One region of the Streptomyces sp. SD15 genome, then DNA from elsewhere that is predicted to be linked to it. Evidence: predicted binding sites of a transcription regulator. Region 1 holds the regulator's gene; the other holds the start of a gene.

What was found. Region 1 encodes HspR, which represses chaperone genes until heat shock. Its sites were predicted from a motif close to TTGAGNNNNNNNNNCTCAA; they were not measured.
Region 2: lon (endopeptidase La) is a predicted target of HspR. The motif match lies at 9,888-9,906, and genes of this name have one in related genera.

What each region holds. Positions count from the first base shown of each region.
Region 1 covers NZ_JBTLMO010000080.1:146-11,890, reverse strand. Annotated here, with positions in the region: gene ACX28W_RS40795 (Scr1 family TA system antitoxin-like transcriptional regulator) at 1-677, shown strand, start outside; gene ACX28W_RS40790 (hypothetical protein) at 655-1,152, opposite strand; gene ACX28W_RS40785 (sugar ABC transporter substrate-binding protein) at 1,242-2,378, opposite strand; gene ACX28W_RS40780 (fibronectin type III domain-containing protein) at 2,654-5,074, shown strand; gene ACX28W_RS40775 (fibronectin type III domain-containing protein) at 5,247-7,292, shown strand; gene ACX28W_RS40770 (fibronectin type III domain-containing protein) at 7,294-9,003, shown strand; gene ACX28W_RS40765 (heat shock protein transcriptional repressor HspR) at 9,068-9,514, opposite strand; gene dnaJ (molecular chaperone DnaJ) at 9,520-10,704, opposite strand; gene grpE (nucleotide exchange factor GrpE) at 10,738-11,409, opposite strand; partial or broken gene ACX28W_RS40750 (Hsp70 family protein) at 11,406-11,745, opposite strand, start outside.
Region 2 covers NZ_JBTLMO010000010.1:18,206-29,950, forward strand. Annotated here, with positions in the region: gene fxsT (FxSxx-COOH system tetratricopeptide repeat protein) at 1-1,145, shown strand, start outside; gene ACX28W_RS12255 (multifunctional oxoglutarate decarboxylase/oxoglutarate dehydrogenase thiamine pyrophosphate-binding subunit/dihydrolipoyllysine-residue succinyltransferase subunit) at 1,229-5,068, opposite strand; gene ACX28W_RS12260 (HAMP domain-containing sensor histidine kinase) at 5,350-6,495, opposite strand; gene ACX28W_RS12265 (response regulator transcription factor) at 6,536-7,273, opposite strand; gene ACX28W_RS12270 (spermidine synthase family protein) at 7,387-8,064, opposite strand; gene ACX28W_RS12275 (sulfatase family protein) at 8,149-9,684, opposite strand; gene lon (endopeptidase La) at 9,929-11,745, shown strand, end outside.

The DNA.
Region 1 (11,745 bases):
ACAGTCCCAAACCGGGTTTCGAGAACATCGAGGAGGCCCTGAAGTTCCGCATGGCGCGACAGCGCATCCTCACCCGCGAGAACCCGCCCGCCGTGCACGCCGTGATCCACGAAGCGGCCCTGCACATGCGATTCGGCAGCCCCCAGATGATGCGGGAGCAGATGCTGCGGCTCATCGAACTGGCCCGCCTGCCCCACGTGACGGTCCAGATCTACCCGTTCAGCGCGCAGGCGCACGCCGCCCTGAGCGGAAACTTCGTCCACATCATCCCGAGCGTCGCACAACTCAGCACCGTTGTACTCGAACAGCCCACCGGTTCCCGGTACTTGAGCGAGCGGACACAACTACGGCAGCACGGTGGGATGTTCGAGCGTCTCGCCGAGTACGCCCTTGCCCCCGTCGACGTATCGTCGGCCCCGGAAGCACACTCGGTGAAGGACTCGCTGGCTCTGATCCAGCACCTTCTCTACACGCTTCAGGGGGAAGCCACGATGTCCGAACTCGACTGGCAGAAGTCGACGTTCAGCGGCGGTCCGCAGGGCGAGTGTGTCAACGTCGCCGCCGCCGACGGAACGATCCGCCTCCGCGAGAGCGAAGACCCCCGCACCGTACTCACCACCACCCCGGACCGCCTCGCCGCACTCCTGCGGCATCTCACGTCACGGCCCAGCTCCTGAGCAGCGCCTCGCGGGCCACACGCCAGGGCGTCACGCCGTCGCCCTCGACGCTGCCCCACTCCAACAGCCGCGCCACGTCCACCGTGCCGTCCACGAACCGGTCCAGCAGGGTCAGCGACAGCTCGTACTCGGACTGCACATAGCCCCCGACAGGGGCGGCGTACACGGTCAGCTCGGCCTTCTCCTCGTCGGTGCGGACGTGGATCTCGAAGGCGGCGGGGGCGTTCCCGCCGCCCGTCGCCACATCGAGGACCGTGTCCATCGTGCTGTTCACCAGCCACTGGGTACTCGACCGCACCGTGGCGTAGTGCACCGTGACCTCGCGTATGTCCGTCCAGGCCCAGAAGCCCTTCTGGTCCGTGCCCAGCGCCTCCAGCCCGTCCGGAGTGAGCCGGACGCCGCGCCCGTTCCCTTCGGGCTCGGCGCCCACGTACACGCTCTCCTTGGTGATCCAGAACAGGCCGATCATGGACATGGGTGCCTCCGGCGGTACGACAGACGGTCGTCTCCTGAGACACCCACAGCCACACGATGGTTCACACGTGAACCCTCTGAATCAGCCCGCTACTTGAGGCCGAGCTCCGCGCAGGCGGCCTTGTAGTCGGCCGTGCAGATCTGCTTGACGGTGTAGATGCTGTCCTGGATGACCGTCTCTTGGATGTTCGCCTTGGTGAGGGCGACCACCGGGACGAGCTGGGACGGGATCTTCTTGGTCGTGGGGCTGTCGACCTTGTCGCGGGTGAGCGCGTCGAACTCGATCGAGCGGCCCTGGACCTTCGCCACGGCCATCTCGGCGGCGGCGGTGGCCTCCTGCGGGTACGACTTGTAGACGCTCATGTACTGCTCGCCCCGGACGATGCGCTGCACCGCGTCGAGTTCGGCGTCCTGGCCGGTGACCGGCGGGACCGTGCTGACGCCCATGGTCTTCATGACGTCGATGACGGCGCCCGCGAGGCCGTCGTTGGCGGAGTAGACGCCGGCGACGTTGTCGAGGCCGATGGCCGCGATGGCCTTCTCCATGTTGGCCTTGGCGTTGACCGGGTCCCAGTCCTTGGTGTCGTACTTCTTGGCGATGTCGACCTTGTCCGCGAGCTCGGTCAGGGCGCCGGCCTTGAACTGCGCCGCGTTCGGGTCGGTGACCGCGCCGTTCATCATGACGATCTTCTTCGAGGAGGCGTCGGGACCGAGCGCCTCGAGGAGGGCCTTGCCCTGCACCGCGCCGACGAGTTCGTTGTCGAAGGAGATGTACGCGTCGATCGGGCCCTGCGCCAGGCGGTCGTACGCGATGACGGGAATGCCCGCGTCCTTGGCCTTCTGCACCCCGGTCGCGATGGACTTGGAGTCCACCGCGTCCACCAGGAGCACGTCGACCTTGTCGTCCACCATCTGCTGGAGCTGGGTGAGTTGCTTGCTCGCGCTCTGCTCGGCGTTGGCGTAGACGACCTGGCCCTTGTTGTTGGTGAGCTCGGCGACCTGCTCCTTGATGATCGGGTAGTCGAACTTCTCGTAACGGCTGTTCGCCTTCTCCGGGAGGAGAAGGCCCACCTTGATGTCGTCGCCCTTCGTCGGGCTCGCCTTGGTGTCACTGCCGCTGAGCCCGTCCACGACACCGCAGGCGGTGAGGGAGACGGCCGTCACGGAGGAGGCCAGGGCTATGGCGGTACGACGAAGCCGGGTGTGACGGGTGTTACGAGTGTTCACATCAGGTGCCTTCCGGGCGAGGTAGCAGCTTTGCGACCCAGGTGGCTGAAAGCCAACGCGGCCATGAGCTCAGCGTCAAGGAGTAACCACTTAACGAGATGGCAACAGCATGCTGTGTTCCCCAAGTGAACACGATGGGAAGAGGGTGCGCCTCCACTTCCACAGAACCACTCTGATTCACTTCTGTCACCAGCTCCTCAGAGACATACAACCCCTGCCCCCGGCCAGGAGTCTTGAAGGCGGCCGAGTCCACCACAGCACCGGGTAGGGAAAGCATGAGACCAATTCGACGCGGCGGAGCTGCACTTGCCACAACCGTGGTGATCGCCACCGCGGGCGGCCTGCTCACCGTGACCGCCGCACCGGCCTCGGCGGCCACCACCTGTGCCTCACCCGTCTACAAACGCCAGATCTTCGCAAACACCACCTTCTCCGGCACACCGAAGAAAACGGCCTGCGACTCCACCATCAGCGAGAACTGGGGCACCGCAGCCCCCGCCACCGGCCTCCCGAAGGACAACTTCGGCGTCCGCTGGACCGTGACGAGGGACTTCGGCTCCGGCGGACCCTTCGCCCTCAACGCCTCCTCCCGCGACGGCATCCGCGTCTACGTCGACGGCGTCCGCAAGATCAACCTGTGGAAGAACGTCTCGTCGACCGTCTCCAAGACGCTCAACCTGACCGTCCCCTCCGGCAAGCACACCCTCCGCGTCGACTACGCCAACTGGACCGGCGCCGCCAACGTCAAGTTCGGCTACACGCCCCGCACTTCGGCGACCGTCGACAGGGTCAGGCCGCTGGCGCCGACGGGTGCGTCGGTGACGTACGACCGGACCACCCTCAAGACGAAGCTGACCTGGTCGAAGAACAAGGAGATGGACCTCGCGGGTTACCGCGTCTACCGCCGCCTCAAGGGGAGCAGCGACTGGACGAGGCTGACCGCCGCGACGGCGACCTCGTACACCGACACCCCGCCCGCCACCGGCCGGACCTATTACTACGAGGTCCGCGCGTACGACAAGGCCGGCAACGAGTCCACCGGCACCGCCGACCAGGGCGTGAGCACCGTCGACCGGACCCCGCCCGCCGCGCCGTTCCTCGAGCTGGACATCTGCGCGACCGACGAGAAGCTCGCGGGTCCGGAACTCGTCACGACCGCCGCGAACGCGGCCGACATCACCCTGTACCAGGCTCAGCGGAAGGACGCGGTCACCGGCGACTGGATCACCGTCCACGAGGGCACGAAGGGCCCGTTCTGCGACGCCGGGCAGGCCGCCGACGGCTCCAAGGCCACCTACCGGGGACGGGCGCGGGACGCGGCCGGCAACTGGTCCGCGTACTCCGCCGCCACGACGTTCACCCTCTTCGACACGATCCCGCCGGCGGCCCCCGCCGACGCCCACGTCGACTACGAGTCCGGCGTCCCGCATCTGAAGTGGACGCCGGTCGCGGACGCGGTCACGTACCAGGTGCTCCAGTACAACCCCGCCACGGGCGGGTACGTGGACGCCCTCGACGGCACCGCCACCACCACGGCGACCGATGTGGTGCCGCGGCAGAAGCTGGCCCTGGCGGACGAGTACAGGTACGCGATCCGCGCGGTGGACGCCAAGGGCAAGGCCTCCGCCCCCGCCGAGGTCACCCTGGCCATGGCGGAGCGGTCCGAGGCCATCGCGCCGTACCAGCTCATCACCGGGTCGGTGACGGGAAACGGGGTGAATCTGTCGTGGCGCAGCACCGACCCCTGGGCCGCCGACAAGGACCACCTCCCCACCTACAGGATCGTCCGTACGGACCCCGCGACCGGCGAGAGCACGACCCTGGAACAGTGCTCGCCGCCGTTCGGCGGCGACGGCCCCCTGCAACCGCCCACGAGCTCCACGTGGAACTCCCTGAACGCCCACGACCCGGCCTACACCACGGAGGCCCAGCTCGTTCTGTCGCACTGTCTGGAGGGCTCAGGTGCCTCCGAGACCACGTACGAGTACCGCGTCGTCGTGGTCGACCGCTACGGGCACTCCTCCCAGCCCAGCGCACCGGTGACCGCGACCACCCGGGACACCCGACGCCCCGCTCCGGTGGTCGACCTGACGGCCGAGATCATCCCGCTCGGCGTCCGCCTCACCTGGAACCCGCCGGCCGACGACGACGTCCAGGGCTACTACGTCTGGCAGAGCACCACCGACCCGGACACCGGCGAGACCGTCTGGACGAAGAACTGCTGGCAGGGCACCTCGCTGTCCGCCACCGAACTCCTCTGCCCGACGCTCCCCGACGGCGGCACGCACGTCTACCGGGTGGCGGCCACGGACGCCCAGTACTCGGACGAGGACATCGACTTCTTCCAGACCGCCGAGGTCTCCGTCACCCTGCCCGACACCCGGCCGCCCGGCTGGACCGGCACCGACATCCGGGAGGACCAGTACCCGGAGCTGTACGTCGGCTGCTCCGAGAGCGCCGGCCTGGGCGACTGCTCCCTGCTGACCGACTACCGCCTGGAGCGCTGGGACCCCGCCACGAACTCCTACGTCACGCTCACCACGGGCAAGGTCGGCGAGGCGAGCTTCTTCATGGACTCCACCGTCCATGAGGACCGACTCGGCCTGTACTACTACCGCACGGTGTACACCGAGACGTCGGGAACCGAGCTGGTCGGCCGGACCGTGGCATACGGCATCTGGGACTCCTGGCTCTGAGGCCCTGCGCCGTCGCGCACAGATCAACCTCACCAACACTCCCGAAGAACTCACCGCACTCCTGCACCACTTCCGTACAACCATGCGCTCCTTCCACGAGTCCTGATCGTCGACGGCTTTACCTCCCGTTGACGACGTTGACGATCGTTGACGATCAGGACTGAAGGAACGCATGTACCCAGCCAGACGCACGACGGCCGCGGTCTCCATCGCCCTCGTGCTCGCCACCGCGGGCGGCCTCCTCGCCGCGGGCCCCGCAGCCGCGGCCACCACCTGCGCCTCGCCCGTCTACAAACGGCAGATCTTCGCGAACACCACCTTCTCCGGCACACCGAAGAAGACGGCCTGCGACTCCACCATCAGCGAGAACTGGGGCACCGCAGCCCCCGCCACCGGCCTCCCGAAGGACAACTTCGGCGTCCGCTGGACCGTCACGAGGGACTTCGGCTCCGGCGGCCCGTTCTCGCTCCCCGTGGCCACGCAGGACGGCATACGCGTCTACCTCGACGGGGTGCGCAAGGTCGACCTCTGGAAGAACGTGTCGGCGACGGTCAAGAAGACCGTCAACCTGACCATTCCCTCCGGCAAGCACACCCTCCGCGTCGACTACGTCAACTGGACCGGCAGGGCGAACGTCTCCTTCGCCTACACCCCCCGCACCACCGCGACCGTCGACAAGGTCAAGCCGCTCGCCCCGACGGGCGCCTGGTTCGACGAGTTCACGGATGCGGAGAACCGCCCCCTCGTCGAGCTCACTTGGTCCGCGAACAAGGAGATGGACCTCGCCGGCTACCGGGTCTACCGGCGGGTGAAGGGCACCAGCACCTGGACGAAGGTGGCCACGACCACCAAGCGCACGTACACGGACGCCCCGCCGACCACCGGCCAGACCTTCTACTACGAGGTCCGCGCCTACGACAAGGCGGGCAACGAGTCGGCCGGCGGCTCCGACCAGGGGCCGGTCACCACGTACGACGACACCGCGCCCACCGCTCCGGTCCTCACCGCCACCGGCGTGGAGGCGTCCAACAACCTCTCCTGGACGGCCTCGGCGGACGCGGTCACCTACCGGATCTTCCGCAAGCGGGACACCGCGACCTCGTACACCGAGCTCGCCGAGACCACGGCCACCGCGTACACCGACACCACGGCGTCCTACGGCAAGGCGTACGACTACAAGGTCAGCGCCGTCGACGCGGCCGGGAACGCCGGCGCCTCCGCCGTCGTCCGCACCGCGCGGACCATCACCCCGCCCTCGAACGTGGTCGCGACCACGCCCAGTTGGGGCGCGGTCTTCACCTGGACGGAGCCCGCGGGCGGCGACACCGCCGACTACGAGGTGTACCGCTCGGAGACCTCCCCGGTGAGCATCTCCGGTGTGTACCCCGTCGACTGCCGCAGCCGCAAGGTCCGTACCGACGAGGCCGGCAACACCATCCGTAGCTGCACCGACTACGACGGCGACCAGGGCCGCACGTACCACTACGTGATGGTCCGCAAGAACACCGCCGGCCTCTGGTCCACCGCCTCCAAGGAGCTGACCGTCACCCGGCCCGGCGACGAGATCCCGCCGCCGAACGTGACCGGCCTGACCGCAGAGCCCCTGGAGTACGGCGTCAAGCTGGACTGGGACGACAGCACAGCCGCGGACCTGGCCAAGTACGAGGTCTACGAGCAGACGAACTGGTGGCAAACCCCCGAGTACATCGACGTCGTGGACGCCGGCACCTCCGAGTACGTCGTCGGCCCCGAGCGGGCGGACGGCGAGGTCACCAACTACGTTGTCGTCGCCTACGACATCTACGGCAACTCCCGCATCTACGCAGACTCGAACGACCCGGACGTCGCCCCATGGAGCCAAGAACTCTCCAAGGTCGCCGTCACCGAGCTCGACCTCACCCCGACGGTCGTCCCCGAGGACACGTCGGTCTGCGACCTCTACGCCTTCGACAACGACGCGGGCAACTCGGTGCTGGACCTCGACTGCGAAGGCGTCGCCGCCGACGCCCTCGGCATCAACGTGTACCGGTGGGACCGCCAGACCAGCACGTACGTCCGGCTGAACGACGTACCCCTGGCGACGACCACCAACTACTACACGGACCTCACCGCACCCACCGGCACCACCAACCACTTTGTCGCCTCCGTCGTCGCGGCCGACGGCACGGAGACCTTCACGAACATCGACTACACCGTGACCCTGCCGAGCGGAGCCTGAGTTGAAGACCTCGCTCCTCCCCTCCGCGATCGTCCTGGCCACTGCGGGCTGTCTGCTCACCGCGACCGCCGCACCGGCCTCCGCCGCTACGACCACCTGCGCCTCGCCCGTCTACAAGCGCCAGATCTTCGCGAACACCACCTTCTCCGGTACGCCGAAGAAGACGGCCTGCGACTCCACCATCAGCGAGAACTGGGGCACGGGCGCCCCCGCCTCCGGGCTGCCGTCCAACAACTTCGGCGTCCGCTGGACCGTCACCCGCGACTTCGGCTCCGGCGGACCCTTCGCCCTCCCCGTGGCCACTCAGGACGGCATACGCGTCTACCTCGACGGCACCCGCAAGATCGACCTCTGGAAGAACGTGTCGGCGACGGTCAAGAAGACCGTCAACCTCACCATCCCCTCCGGCAAGCACACCCTCCGCGTCGACTACGTCAACTGGACCGGCAGGGCGAACGTCTCCTTCGCCTACGCCCCCCGCACCACCGCGACCGTCGACAAGGTCAAGCCCCTCGCCCCGACGGGCACTTCGGTGACGTACGACAAGGCGACGGGCAAGGCCAAGCTGACCTGGGCGAAGAACAAGGAGATGGACCTCTCCGGCTACCGCGTCTACCGCCGCCTCCAGGGCGCCGCCTACGGCAGCCAGCCGCTGGCGACGACCACCTCCACCTCGTACACCGACGCCACTCCCGCGACCGGCGACCTGTACTACTACGAGGTCCGCGCGATCGACAAGGCGGGCAACGAGTCGGCCGGCAGCGCCGATCAGGGCGTGACCACCGTCGACCGGACGGCACCGGCCGCGCCCGCCGGGTTGATCGCCACCTCCATGCGTACCGGGCTGCAGCTCGACTGGAACGCGGTCACGGGAGGGGTGTCCTACCGCGTCTACCGGGCGGCGAGCGAGAACGGTACGTACACCCAGGTGGGCAGTACGGATCGGGTCTCCTACCTGGACACCTCGGCCGTCGAGAGCGTCACCTACTCCTACCGCGTGACCGTTCTCGACGCGGCGGGCAACGAGTCCGCGCGTTCCGTCGCCACCGCCGGCGAGCGCGAGGACCTCACCCCGCCGCCCGCCGTCACCGGGCTGACGGTCACCCCGACCGAGTACGGCTTCGAGCTGGACTGGGACAAGAATCCGGCCGCCGACCTCGGGAAGTACACCGTCTACCGGGGTGAGCTCTGGGGCGACGAGGGCGACGAGCAGGTCTGTGCCGGATCGCTGACGGAGTATCTGCCGGCCGACACCACCTCGTACTCGTACACCACCCTCCCGGACGGCGACCTCGTCTGCTTCTTCGTCGACGCCATCGACACCTCCGGGAACTCCTCCTTCAAGTGGACCCGGACGGCGGAGGCCGTGGCCGCGACCGAGCTCGACATGACGCCGAGCGTGCCGACGCCCGAGGGCTCGCCGCTGTACGTCACCGTGAGCCCCGAGGAGGGCGACGAGGGGAACCAGGTGACGTGGTCGGGGCTCGGCGAGTCCGCGCCGGAGGCCGCGGGCGGCTACCGCGTCCACCGGTGGAACCCCGCCACCGCCACGTACGAGAAGATCGCCGAACTCGGCAGCGGTGTCCGCGAGTACTTCGACACCGGAGCCGAGCGCGGCACCACGTCCTACTACTGGGTGACGGCCGTGGCCGCGGACGGCACCGAGTCCCTGCCTGCGGGCGACTGGACGGTCACCGCACCGGCGCAGTGACCTGAAGGACGCCGAAAGGGGCCGGGAGATGGATCATCTCCCGGCCCCTTTCGCTATGCGGTAGCTAGTCCGACGGCCTCTTCGGCCGCCAGACCACCAGCGCACTCGTCTGCTGTACCTCCTGGTACGGGACCAGGTCGCGGCGGTACGAGGCATGCACCGCGGCCTCGCGCTGCTGCATCGTGGCCGCCGCGCCGTCCAGGGCCGATTCCAGCTCCGCGACGCGGGACTGGAGTGCGGCGACCTGGTTCTCCAGCTCGATGATGCGCTTGATGCCGGCCAGGTTGATGCCCTCGTCCTGCGACAACTGCTGGACGTTGCGCAGCAGTTCGATGTCGCGGGCGGAGTAGCGTCGGCCCCGGCCGGCGGTGCGGTCGGGGGAGACGAGGCCCAGCCGGTCGTACTGGCGCAGGGTCTGCGGGTGCAGGCCGGAGAGCTGGGCCGCCACCGAGATGACGTAGACCGGGGTTTCCTCGGTCAGTTCATAGGGGTTCCGACGACGGCCGTCCATCTCACTCATGCTCCCTTCGCGGCCTGGAACAGCTCCGCCCGCGGATCCTCATCCGCGGTCGCCTCGCGATACGCCTCCAGGGCGTCACGAGCCTTGCCCGACACGTCCTGGGGGACGGCGACCTCGACGGTGACCAGCAGGTCGCCCCGTGTGCCGTCCTTGCGGACCGCTCCCTTGCCACGGGCCCGCATCGTACGACCGTTGGGCGTGCCCGGGGGCAGCTTCAGGGTGACCGGTGGGCCGCCCAGGGTCGGGACGCGGACCTCGCCGCCGAGCGCCGCCTCCGTGAAGGTGACGGGCACGGTGACGGTGAGATTGTCGCCCTTGCGGCCGAAGACCGGGTGGGAGTCGACGTGGACGGTGACGTACAAGTCGCCTGCCGGGCCGCCCCGCTCGCCGGGTGCGCCCTTGCCTCGGAGGCGAATCCGCTGGCTGTCGCTCACCCCCGCCGGGATGCGGACCTGCATCGTGCGCGAGGACTTGGCGCGGCCGCTGCCCTGGCAGATCTCGCACGGGTTCTCCGCGATGAGACCGCGGCCCTTGCAGTCCGGGCAGGGGTCGGTGAGGGAGAAACCACCGCCGGAGCCCCGGGCGACCTGACCCGTGCCGACGCACGTCGGGCACACACGCGGTGTGCCGTTCGCGTCGCCGGTGCCGGAGCAGGCCTTGCAGGGCGCCTGTGAGGTCATCCGGAGCGGGACGGTCGCGCCGTCCACCGCCTCCGTGAAGCTCAGCGTGACCTCGGTGTCGATGTCCTGGCCGCGCCGGGGCTGAACCCGGGTGCCGGGGCCCGCGCCACCGCGGTTGAACAGACCGCCGAAGACGTCACCGATACCGCCGCCGAAGCCGCCGGCCCCGCCCTGCTGGCCGTGGGCGCCGCCTCCGAAGAGGTCGCCCAGGTCGAAGTTGAAGGAGCCGCCGCCCGCGCCGGGACCCGGACGGAAGCCGCCGTTGCCGAAGAGGGCGCGGGCCTCGTCGTACTCCTTGCGCTTCTTGGGGTCACCGAGGACGTCGTTCGCCTCGGAGATCTCCTTGAAGCGCTCCTCGGCCTTGGTGTTGCCCTTGTTGGCGTCCGGGTGGAACTCGCGGGCGAGCTTCCGGTACGCCTTCTTGATCTCGGCCTCGGTGGCGTCCTTGGGGACGCCGAGGACCTTGTAGAAGTCCTTCTCGATGAAGTCCTTGGTGCTCATCCTCGACGTCCCTCCTCCCTCATGCGTTCAACATCAGCCCTCGTCCGGGCCACCGCTCTCCTTGTCATCGGCGGAGGCGGCGGACTCCGCCTCGTCGGCCTTGAGCGGCTGCGCCCCGGGCTGGGGCTCGGCCACGGCCACCCGCGCGGGGCGGATGGTGCGCTCGCCGATCCGATACCCGGGCTGCAGAATCGCCACGCACATCGTCTCGGTGACGTCCGGCGCGTACGAGTGCATCAGGGCCTCGTGGATCGTCGGGTCGAAGGGCTCGCCCTCCTTGCCGAACTGCTGAAGCCCCATCTTCGACGCGACGACCTCCAGCGACTCGGCCACCGACTTGAAGCCGCCGACCAGTTCGCCGTGTTCCCGTGCGCGGCCGATGTCGTCGAGCACGGGCAGGAGCTCGGTCAGGAGGTTCGCGATGGCGATCTCCTTGACCGCGATCCGGTCGCGCTCGACCCGGCGGCGGTAGTTCTGGTACTCGGCCTGGAGCCGCTGGAGGTCCGCCGTGCGCTCACCGAGCGCCATGCGTACCTGGTCCAGCTGGGCCGTCAGGCCAACCGTCTGGGCGTCGGCTGCTGCCGCGTCCCCGGCCGGGGCCGCCCCCTCCGATGCGGAGGGAGCGGCCTTCGGCTCGGCGTCTTCAGGGGTGGCGCCGGAGGGGACGTCAGGCTTCTCGTCGAAACCCGGGGTCTCCTCCGTCACGCGGCACCATCCTTACGGTCCTCGTCGACGATCTCGGCGTCGACGACGTCGTCGTCAGCCTTGGCCTGCTCGGCACCGGGGGCCTCGGCACCCGCGGCACCCTGCGCGGCCTGGGCGTCGGCGTACATGGCCTGGCCCAGCTTCTGCGAGACGGCGGCGACCTTCTCGGTGGCCGTGCGGATCTCCGCGGTGTCCTCGCCCTTGAGCGCGGCCTTCAGCTCCTCGACGGACGCCTCGACCTCGGTCTTGACGTCGCCGGGGACCTTGTCCTCGTTGTCCTTGAGGAACTTCTCCGTCTGGTAGACGAGCTGCTCGCCCTGGTTGCGGGTCTCGGCG
Region 2 (11,745 bases), on a different contig from region 1:
ACTACCAGCGCACCGAGGCCATCGAGCGCGCCGCCGTCGAGCATCTGAAGGAAGAACGCGGATCCCAGGACCTGGAGCACCTGCGCGCCGCCACCGGCCTCGCCGCCGACCTGCGGGGCCTCGCCCGCTACGACGAGGCGCTGGAACTCTCCCAGTGGATCTTCACGGCCTATCGGGACCTTCTCGGCGACGCCGACTCGCGCACCCTGGGGGCCCAGAACAACCTGGCGGTGTCCCTGCGCCTGCTCGGCCGCTTCGAAGAGGCCCTGGACATCGATCGGCGGACGATGGAGTCGCGTCGGCTGCTGCTGCGAGGCCGGCACCCGTGGACGCTCTCCTCCCAGATCCACTACGCCACCGATCTGCGCCTCCTGGGCCGCTACACCGAGGCGGAGTCCATTCAGGCGGAAAGTGTGCGCGAACACCGCATCGTCATGGGGATGGACACTCCGCAGACCCTGGACGCCGAGCACAACCTCGCCCTGTGCCAGTACCGCAGCGGCGACCGCAGGGGCGCGGGCCCGCTGTTCGCCCGCGTACTGGAGCGCTGCGAACGCGTGCTGGGCGAGACCCACCCGCAGACCCTGAGGTTCGCCGCCAACACGAGCTGCTTCGTGCGCGAGCACGGCGACATCGACCAGGCGCGGGAGATCGGTGAGTCCGCCATCGCCCGCTACGAGGTGATGCTCGCCGCGGGGCACCCCTACATTGCGGGAGTCCAGGCCAACCACGCCCTGGTCCTGCGCAGCGTCGGCGAACGCGACCACGCCCACGTCGTCATCGAGGAAGCGCTGGCCGACATGACCGCGGCCGTCGGCGAGAACCACCCCTGGACGCTGGGCTGCGCCATCAACGCTGCCGCCCTGCGCAACCTCGTCGGCGACCCCGAGTCGGCCGCCGCGCTCAGCCAGGACGTGGTCACCCGGGCCACCGAGACCCTTGGCCGCACCCACCCGCTGACTCTCTCGGCCCGTGTCGCCCTCGCCGCCGACCTACGGGGCCTGAGGGACCGTCAGCAGGCCGAGAAGGTTGAGGAGGAGGCGCTGACCGACCTGGTCGCCACGCTGGGCCTCCAGCACGTCCACACCATCTCGGCCCGCTCCCGCAACCGGCCCTACTGGGACTTCGAACCCCAGGAGACGTGACCGGCGCCCCTCCACATCTGCCGGAGGCCCGGTTCCTCGCAAGGGAACCGGGCCTCCGGTGTCGTACCAGACCGTGCTTCGAGCTACGCCTCGAACACCTCACGCACCAACTGCTCCTGCTCCGCCTGGTGCCGCTTCGCGGAACCGACGGCGGGCGACGAGCCGGCCGGGCGCGAGATGCGCCGCAGGCGCTCGCCGTGCGGGACGTCGGCGCCGACCGCCAGGTCCAGGTGGTCGATCAGGTTGAGGGCGATGAAGGGCCAGGCGCCCTGGTTCGCCGGCTCTTCCTGGGCCCACAGGTACTTCTCGGCGTTGGGGTACTTGTTGACCTCCGCCTGGAGCTCGGCACCCGGCAGCGGGTACAGGCGCTCGATGCGGATGATGGCCGTGTCCGTGACGCCGCGCTTCTTCCGCTCGGCCTCGAGGTCGTAGTACAGCTTGCCGGCGCAGAAGACGACCTTGCGGACCGCCGCGGCCTCGACCGAGTCGTCGCCGATGACGGGGCGGAAGGCGCCCGTCGTGAACTCCTCCGTCTTCGACGCGGCGGCCTTGAGGCGCAGCATCGACTTCGGGGTGAAGACCACCAGCGGCTTGTGGTGCGGGTTGTGCACCTGCCACCGCAGGAGGTGGAAGTAGTTCGACGGGAGCGTCGGCTGGGCGACCGTCATGTTGTTCTGCGCGCACAGCTGGAGGAAGCGCTCGATGCGGGCGGACGAGTGGTCCGGGCCCTGGCCCTCGTAGCCGTGCGGGAGGAGCAGGGTGACGCCGGACGTCTGGCCCCACTTCTGCTCCGCCGCCGAGATGTACTCGTCGACGACCGTCTGCGCGCCGTTGACGAAGTCGCCGAACTGCGCCTCCCACATCACGAGGGCGTCGGGGCGGGCCAGCGAGTAGCCGTACTCGAAGCCCATGACCGCGTACTCGGAGAGCAGGGAGTCGTAGACGTTCAGGCGGGCCTGGTCGTCCGCGAGGTACTGCAGCGGGGTGTAGTCCTCGCCCGTGACCCGGTCGATCAGCACCGCGTGGCGCTGGCCGAAGGTGCCGCGGCGGGAGTCCTGGCCGGAGAGGCGGACCGGAGTGCCATCGAGGAGCAGGGAGCCGATGGCGAGGGTCTCGCCCATGCCCCAGTCGATCGTGTCGTCCTCGATCATCGACGCCCGGCGCTGCAGCTGCGGGAGCAGCCGCGGGTGCACGGTGACGTGGTCGGGGATGTTGACCTGGGACTCGGCGATCCGCTTCACGACCTCCTGGGAGACCGCGGTCGTCACGGCCACCGGGAACTCGGCCTGCGGGTCGGGGACGTGCACGACGGCCGGAGCGGCGACGGCCTCGCGGACCTCGGTGAAGACCTTCTCCAGCTGGCCCTGGAAGTCCTGCAGCGCCTGCTCGGCCTCTTCCAGGGTGATGTCGCCGCGACCGATCAGGGACTCGGTGTAGAGCTTGCGCACCGAGCGCTTCTTGTCGATCAGGTCGTACATCAGCGGCTGCGTGAACGCCGGGTTGTCGGACTCGTTGTGTCCGCGGCGGCGGTAGCAGATGAGGTCGATCACGACGTCCTTGTTGAACGCCTGACGGAACTCGAAGGCCAGGCGGGCGACGCGGACGACGGCCTCGGGGTCGTCGCCGTTCACGTGGAAGATCGGGGCCTCGATCATCCTCGCCACGTCCGTCGCGTACATGGAGGAACGCGAGGACTCGGGGGCCGCCGTGAAGCCGACCTGGTTGTTGATGACGATGTGGACCGTGCCGCCCGTGCGGTAGCCGCGCAGCTGCGACATGTTGAGCGTCTCGGCGACCACGCCCTGGCCCGCGAAGGCCGCGTCACCGTGCAGGGCGACGGGGAGGACCGTGAAGTCCGTGCCGCCCTTGTTGATGATGTCCTGCTTGGCGCGGGCGATGCCCTCGATGATCGGGTCGACCGTCTCCAGGTGGGACGGGTTGGCGGCCAGCGAGACGTTGATCTGCTCGCCGTCCAGGCCCGTGAACACGCCCTGGGCACCCAGGTGGTACTTCACGTCGCCGGAGCCGTGCATCGACTTCGGGTCGAGGTTGCCCTCGAACTCACGGAAGATCTGCGCGTACGACTTGCCGACGATGTTGGCGAGAACGTTCAGGCGGCCGCGGTGGGCCATGCCGATGACGACCTCGTCCAGGCGCGACTCGGCCGCGCTGTCGATGACCGCGTCGAGGAGCGGGATGACCGACTCGCCGCCCTCGAGGGAGAAGCGCTTCTGGCCGACGTACTTCGTCTGCAGGAAGGTCTCGAAGGCCTCCGCCGCGTTCAGCCGGCGCAGGATGCGCAGCTGCTCCTCGCGCTCCGGCTTGCTGTGCGGGCGCTCGATGCGGTCCTGGATCCACTTGCGCTGCTTGGGGTCCTGGATGTGCATGAACTCGATGCCGGTGGTGCGGCAGTACGAGTCACGCAGCACGCCGAGGATGTCGCGCAGGTTCATCAGGGACTTGCCCGCGAAACCGCCGACCGCGAACTCGCGCTCCAGGTCCCACAGGGTGAGGCCGTGCTCGGTGATGTCCAGGTCGGGGTGCTTGCGCTGGCGGTACTCCAGCGGGTCGGTGTCGGCCATGACGTGGCCGCGGACCCGGTAGGAGTGGATCAGCTCGAAGACGCGGGCTGCCTTGGTGACGTCGTCGTCGTGGCTGGCGTCGATGTCCTTGAGCCAGCGGACCGGCTCGTAGGGGATGCGCAGCGACTCGAAGATCTCGTCGAAGAAGCCGTTCTCGCCGAGGAGGAGGTTCGCGACGACGCGCAGGAACTCGCCGGAGGCGGCGCCCTGGATCACCCGGTGGTCGTAGGTCGACGTGAGCGTCATGACCTTCGAGATGCCGAGCTTGTTCAGGGTGTCCTGGGAGGTGCCCTGGAACTCCGCCGGGTAGTCCATGGAGCCGACGCCCATGATGACCGACTGGCCGGGCATCAGGCGGGGCACGGAGTGGACGGTGCCGAGGCCACCCGGGTTGGTCAGGGAGACCGTGACACCGGTGAAGTCGTCCATCGTCAGCTTGCCGTCACGGGCGCGGCGGACGATGTCCTCGTAGGCCTGCCAGAACTCGAAGAAGTTCAGCGTCTCGGCCTTCTTGATGCCCGCGACGACCAGCTGACGGTCGCCGTTGGGCTTCACCAGGTCGATGGCGAGGCCGAAGTTGATGTGCGGCGGCTTGACGAGGGTGGGCTTCCCGTCCTTCTCCGCGAAGTGCCAGTTCATCGACGGCATGGCCTTGATGGCCTGCACCATCGCGTAGCCGATGAGGTGGGTGAAGGAGATCTTCCCGCCCCGGGCGCGCTTCAGGTGGTTGTTGATGACGATGCGGTTGTCGAAGAGCAGCTTCACCGGGACCGCGCGCACGGACGTGGCCGTGGGCACCTCGATCGAGGCGTTCATGTTCTTCGCGACCGCGGCGGCAGGGCCGCGCAGCGGGATGTACTCCGGGCCCGCGGGGGCCTCGGTGGCCGGCTCGGCCGTCGGCTTCGCGGCGGCCGGAGCGGCCTTCGCGGGCGCCGGAGCGGCCTTCACGGGCGCCGGGGCGGCGGCAGCGGGCTTCGGCGCGGCCGGAGCAGCCGCGGGAGCGGCGGCCGGGGCGGGCGCGGGAGCCGCGGGAGCGGCCTGAGCCGGGGCCTGGGGCGCCGCAGGGGCCGCCGGAGCGGCAGGCGCGGCCTGAACCGCTGTGGTGGTCTCTGCGGCCCCCGCGGCCGCAGTACCCGCCGGAGCCGAGGCAGCAGCCGCCCCAGGCTTGTAATCGGCGAAGAAGTCCCACCAGGCTCGGTCTACCGAATTCGGGTCCTGGAGGTACTGCTGATAGATCTCGTCGACGAGCCACTCATTGGGTCCGAAGGCGGCAGCAGGGTTCTTCCCGGCTTGGTCCTCGGTCGAGATGCTCGATGAGTTACTGGGGGACTGTGGCGACACGGCGGCAACCGCCCTCTTCCGCTTCACAAGGTGATGGACAGCGGAAATAAAGGCTACGCCTCCATGGCCGAGAAGGTCAGGCCGGGCCCGTCCAACGTCGTGTAAGTCACATCGGAAAGTGTGTTTCGGCTGTGGAAATGGCGGGAAACAAGCGGGGTTTCGGCCCGGCTGGGTACGTTCATTCAGGGTCGCGGTACGACTCACGCGGCCCTGTGCCTGATCACACGTGTCCACGAGCGCGGGACTTCGATGGATCCTGTGGCTCCGGTTCGAACTTTACGTCAACTTGGCAAAGATGGAAGCCCCGGAAGGGTGACTTGGATCAGGCAGCCGCGCCTTGATTCGGCCACACCGATCCGGCCGCCGTGCAGATCGACGGCCCAGCGGGCGATGGCGAGCCCCAGGCCCGTACCGCCGTCGCTGCCCGGTCCGTGCGGCGACGGCACCCCGCCCCGGTTGAATCGCTCGAAGATCTGGTGCCACTCCGACTGCGGAATGCCGGGGCCCTCGTCCAGGATCTCCAGGGCCAGCGACTCCGGGAGGTCGCCCCGCCGGGCCTTCACGGTGACCCGGCCGTGCGGCGGGCTGTGCTTCACCGCGTTGTCGATGAGATTGGCGACGACCTGGTGGATCCGCTCCGGGTCCGCGTGCGCGGTCAGCTCCGGAGGCGACACGTCGAGGTGCAGATGGACGTCCGTGCGGGTGTGGCTGCCGGAGCCCGAGGCGATGCCCGCGCGCGCGGAGGCGACCATGTTGGCCTCCTTCAGCACACCCGACAGGTACGGCCACACCTCGAAACGGCGCTTGCGCAGGGGTACGACCCCGTTGTCCAGCCGCGACAGGTCCAGCAGCGTCTCCACCAGCCGTCCGAGGCGCTCCGTCTGCTTGAGCGCCGTCCGCATGGTCTCGGGGTCGGCGGCGGAGATGCCGTCCACGATGTTCTCCAGGACGGCGCGCAGGCCCGCGATGGGGGTGCGCAGCTCGTGCGAGACGTTCGCCACGAGCTCCTTGCGCTGGCGGTCCTGGGCCTCCAGCTCGTCCGCCATGAGGTTGATCGTCTGGGCCAGGTCGCCCAGCTCGTCCCGGCGGTTCTCACTCACCCGGCGCGTGTAGTCGCCGCGTGAGATGGACCGGGCGACCGCGTTCATCTCGTCCAGCGGGGCGGTGAGCGAATGCGCCACGAACTGCGTTATCAACAGTGTGGCGATCATCGAGAAGACCGTGATGAAGCGCAGCTCGGTCTCGGTGCGCATCGCGATCACCATCAGACCGGTGGTGATGAAGACCGAGACGACGACCAGCGTGCCCAGCTTCGTCTTGATCGAGAAAGGACGCACGGAGCCCCAGGGCTCCGTGTTCCTGCGCTCTCCCGGTCCGCCCGGTCCGCTCAATCCACCCGATCCGCCCGGTCCGCTCGATCCACTCATGAGATCTGCCCCCTCAAACAGGTCCTTCAAAAGGCCCCGCTCAGGGAGTCGGGGTCTCCAGCGCGTAGCCCACGCCATGGACGGTACGGATCCGCTCGGCGCCGATCTTCCGACGCAGCGCCTTGATGTGGCTGTCCACGGTCCGCGTACCCGAGGCGTCCGCCCAGTCCCAGACCTCGGCCAGCAACTGCTCGCGGGAGAGTACCGCGCGCGGCGTGTTGGCCAGACAGACCAGGAGGTCGAACTCGGTGGGCGTCAGGTGCACGTCCTCCGAGCGCACTCGTACCCGGCGCTGTGCGTGATCGATCTCCAGCTCGCCCAGGCGCAGGATCCCGGTGCGCGGCGTCGAGGCGGCCACTACGGCGCGCTCGACCCGGCGCAGCAGGACGTGCACGCGGGCAGCCAGCTCGCGCATCGAGAACGGCTTGGTCATGTAGTCGTCGGCGCCGACGCCGAGCCCGACCAGCATGTCGGTCTCGTCGTCGCGCGCGGTGAGCATCAGCACCGGCACCGGGCGCTGGGCCTGCACGCGGCGGCAGACCTCCAGGCCGTCGAAGCCCGGCAGCATGATGTCGAGGATCAGCAGATCGGGCTGCCATGCCTCGGCGGTGTCGACGGCGGCCGGCCCGTCGCCCGCGGTTTGTACGAGAAATCCCTCGGCGCGCAGGCGGGCCGCGATGGCGTCGACGATCGTCGGGTCGTCCTCGACCACCAGCACCCGGCGCTGAGCGCCCGGCGTCGCCGCCGTGCCGTTGTGGGATGTGTGGGTCTGCTCCATCGCCCGCCCCTGAAGTGTGCTTTCCGGAATCCGTGGGGTGATCCCATGACTGCGCTTGACGCTTGAATGATCTGCGTCAGGGAAGCAGGGTACGGGCAGTCACCTTCGCTCGGCTATCCAGGCCCGACCGCGAGATGGACGACGTCCGGAACGCCCCGGGCAACGGGGATCTCTTTGGTACGCACCCGTCGGAACCCGGCATTCCGCAAGGTTCCTTCAAATTCCGGAGAGGGCTGGGCCGACCACACCGCGAGCACCCCGCCGGGCTTCAACGCCCTTGCGCAGCTTGCCAATCCGGCCGGTGCATAGAGGGCCCTGTTGCCCTCCGTGACGGTCCAGCCGGGCCCGTTGTCGATGTCCAGGCACAGCGCGTCATATGTGGCGGAGATCTCATTGACGTGAGCGAGCAGATCGGCCTCGGCAATTTCCGTACGCGGGTCGGCGAGCGCCCGCGCGGAGAGCTCCGCGAGTGGTCCGTCGCGGTGCCAGTCGACGATGGCCCGCTCACGTTCGACGACGGTGATACGTCCCCAGCGGGGGTCCGCGGCGGCATGCGCGAGGGAGAAGCCGACGCCGAGGCCGCCGATCAGCAGGCTCGGCTCCGCCCGCCCGTCCAGGGCCTCGAGCGCCGCGTCGACCAGTAACCGCTCCGAGCGGCCGTCGGAGGTGTCCATCAGGAAGCACCCGTTGGCGATGATCTGCAGCAGCGTGCCGTGGCGCCGCAGCACGACCTCGCCGTACGGGCCCTCGCGACGGTCGATGACTACCGGGGTGTCGTACGAGGTGGGCATCGGCCCATCGTGACAGTTCCTTGACGCCGAGCCGAGGGAATTCCGGATGTCCGACGCGCGCCGCGGCGGACTGAGGGGGGCGGTTCAGGTGCTCCGGGCCGTGGCCAGCCGCAGGGCCAGCTCCGGGATGCCGAGTCGGCGCTCCTGCTCGGCGGAGGCCCCGTGCAGCTTGTTGGTGAGCTGGTAGGGGTCGGCGCGCAGGTCGTAGTACTCGCGGAAGAGCACCTGGCCGCTGTGGGACCCCCGGGGCGGGCGGCCCTGTTTGTCGAGGCGGAGCCGGTAGTACTCCGTGTACTGCTCGGTCTTGCCGATGTACGACGCCCAGCTGTGGATCGGCTGCTTGTCCTGGCGGTTCCACCACCACTCGGCGAGCACATGCGTGCGGTCGTTCGTGCCGAGCAGCGAGTGACCGTCGTGCGGGGTGTCCGGGGTGATCCCGGCGGCGTCGAGGAGGGTGGGCGCGATGTCGACGTGGGCGGCCAGCCGGTCGTCGGCCGCCGCCCCGCCGAGCCCGCCGCCCGGCCACGACAGGTAGAACGGCACTTCCAGGCTCGGCCGGTACGGCACCGACTTGCGCAGCCAGCCGTGGTCACCCCAGAGCAGGCCGTGGTCACTCGTGAACAGCACGAGCGTGTTGTCGAGCTGGCCGAGCGCGCGCAGCTTGTCGCGGAAGTCCCGCATCGCGTCGTCGACGGAGAGCAGGGTGCGCAGCTGACGTGCCCGCAGGGCCTGTCCGTCGGCGAGCGAGTGGTGCGCCGCGCCGCCGCGCAGGAACGGCGGCTTGTCTGCCTTGTCGCTCTTGTCGCTCTCGAAGACGGACGGGCGTCCGTCCCAGTCCGGCACCGGCGTCCGCTCGTACTTCTTCTCCGGGATGTTCACCTCGTGTGCCGCGCGCGGGGCGACGTACGCGAACCACGGCCGGTCGTCGCTCCGGGAGCGCTCCATGAAGGCGAGGGCGTGGTTCTTGATGACGGTGGTGTTGTAGCCGGGGATGTTCCGGACGGTCCCGTTGTCGTTGTAGTGGCCGTTGTAGTAGCTGACCGGCTCCTGCAGCAGCCACTCGTCGAAGTGTGGCGGGTTCACGCCCGGCTGCCAGAAGTTGAGGTACTTCCCGAACATTCCGGTGCGGTACCCGGCCTGGTGCAGCTGCCGCTGCACGGTGGTGTTCTGGTCGAGGCGGGTGGGGTGGCGGGTGTCGAGTACGCCGTGGTGGTGGGCGTACCGGCCCGACATGATCGAGGCACGGGAGGGGGCGCAGAGCGGGGTGTTGGCGTGCGCCCGCTCGAAGGTCACACCGTGCCCGCCGAGCCAGTCGATCGTCTCGGGGGTCGCCCACTCCGTCTCCTTGGGCTGGTCGTCGGTGACGACGACCAGGATGTTGGGGCGGTCGGAGCGCCCCGCGCCGGGGGTCCGGCCGGCGGCCGGCGTCTGCGGAGAGGTGGCGGGCGCCCGGCCGGCGACCGGCGCCGCGGTCCGCCGTACGGTCGCCCTTTCGGCCGCGCCTTCGCCGTCGCCCGCCGTGGCCCGGACGACCACCGTCCCGGCCGCCGCCGCGGCCACCGCCCCGGCCCCCACCACCAGACCGCGCCGCGTCGGCCCCCGCCCCTGACCCTCGCCCACTTGATCCCCCGATTCCCCGTTTTACGACCCTGCTTGCTGTGAATGAGCTTGCAGTGTGAAGGAGTTCGCTGTGAATGCCGTTGCAGTGGTGTAGCGGTGTCCTTGCGGTGGTATGAAGGCGCGGAAGCGCAGGTCGCCGCCTTGTCACCGGGCGATCGCCGAGAGCGAACACGCCTTGGGGAACAATCCAAGGCTCACCTGCATTGAGTCGGCATAGCTCAACTTGCTTGTCGAGAGGAAGATCATGGCTGCCGACTCCACGAAGTCCACTCCGCTGACCCTGCCCGTGCTGCCGCTCGACGACGAGGTCGTCCTGCCCGGGATGGTGGTTCCGCTCGACCTGAACGACGCCGATGTGCGCGCCGCGGTGGAGGCCGCCCAGGCCGCCGCGCGGACCGAGCCCGGCAAGCCGAAGGTGCTGCTGGTGCCGCGCATCGACGGGGCGTACCCGAGCACCGGTGTGCTCGGCACCGTCGAGCAGGTCGGCCGCCTGGCCGACGGTGACCCGGGCGCGCTGATCCGCGGCCGTGGGCGCGTACAGATCGGCGCCGGCACGACCGGTCCGGGCGCCGCGCTGTGGGTGGAGGGGACGCGCGTCGACGAGACCGTGCCGGACCCGCTGCCCGGCCATGTCGCCGAGCTGGTCAAGGAGTACAAGGCCCTCGCCACCAGCTGGCTGCGCAAGCGCGGCGCCTGGCAGGTCGTGGACCGCGTACAGGCCATCGACGACGTTTCCGCCCTTGCCGACAATTCCGGTTACTCGCCGTTCCTGTCCACCGAGCAGAAGGTCACGCTGCTGGAGACCGCAGACCCGGTCGCCCGGCTGAAGCTCGCCACCGAGCAGCTGCGTGAACACCTCGCGGAGCAGGATGTCGCCGAGTCCATCGCCAAGGACGTACAGGAAGGCGTCGACAAGCAGCAGCGCGAGTTCCTGCTGCGGCGCCAGCTCGAGGCAGTGCGCAAGGAACTGCGCGAGCTGAACGGCGACTCCAAGGACGGCGAGGAGTCCGACGACTACCGGGCCCGTGTCGAGTCCGCCGACCTCCCCGAGAACGTTCGCGAGGCGGCGCTCAAGGAGGTCGACAAGCTGGAGCGGTCCAGTGACCAGTCGCCCGAGGGCGGCTGGATCCGGACCTGGCTCGACACCGTTCTCGAGCTGCCGTGGAACGAGCGGACCGAGGACGAGTACGACATCCGGGGAGCGAAGGCGATCCTCGACGCCGAGCATGCCGGTCTCGAGGACGTGAAGGAGCGCATCACCGAGTACCTCGCCGTGCGCAAGCGGCGTTCCGAGCGTGGGCTCGGCGTGGTCGGCGGGCGGCGTGGCGGCGCGGTGCTCGCGCTCGTCGGACCGCCCGGCGTGGGCAAGACAAGTCTGGGTGAGTCCGTCGCGCACGCCATGGGCAGGAAGTTCGTCCGGGTCGCGCTCGGTGGTGTGCGGGACGAGGCGGAGATCCGTGGACACCGGCGTACGTACGTCGGTGCGCTGCCCGGCCGTATCGTCCGCGCCATCAAGGAGGCCGGGTCCATGAACCCGGTGGTCCTGCTCGACGAGATCGACAAGGTGGGGTCCGACTTCCGGGGCGACCCGGCCGCCGCCCTGCTCGAAGTGCTCGACCCCGCCCAGAACCACACCTTCCGGGACCACTACCTGGAGGTGGAGCTGGACCTGAGTGACGTGGTGTTCCTGGCCACGGCCAACGTGCTGGAAGCCATCCCGGAGGCCCTGCTCGACCGGATGGAGCTGGTCCGGCTCGACGGGTACACCGAGGACGAGAAGGTCGTCATCGCACGTGATCACCTGCTGCCGCGGCAGCTGGAGCGGGCCGGTCTGGAGAAGGGCGAGGTCGCGCTCGACGAGAGCGCGCTGCGCAAGCTCGCCGGGGAGTACACCCGGGAAGCGGGCGTACGCAACCTGGAGCGGGCCGTCGCGCGGCTGCTCCGCAAGGTCGCGGCGCAGCACGAACTCGGTGAGCGGGAGCTGCCGTTCACGGTGACCGACGCCGATCTGCGCGGGCTCATCGGGCGGCCGCACCATGTGCCCGAGTCCGCCCAGGACCC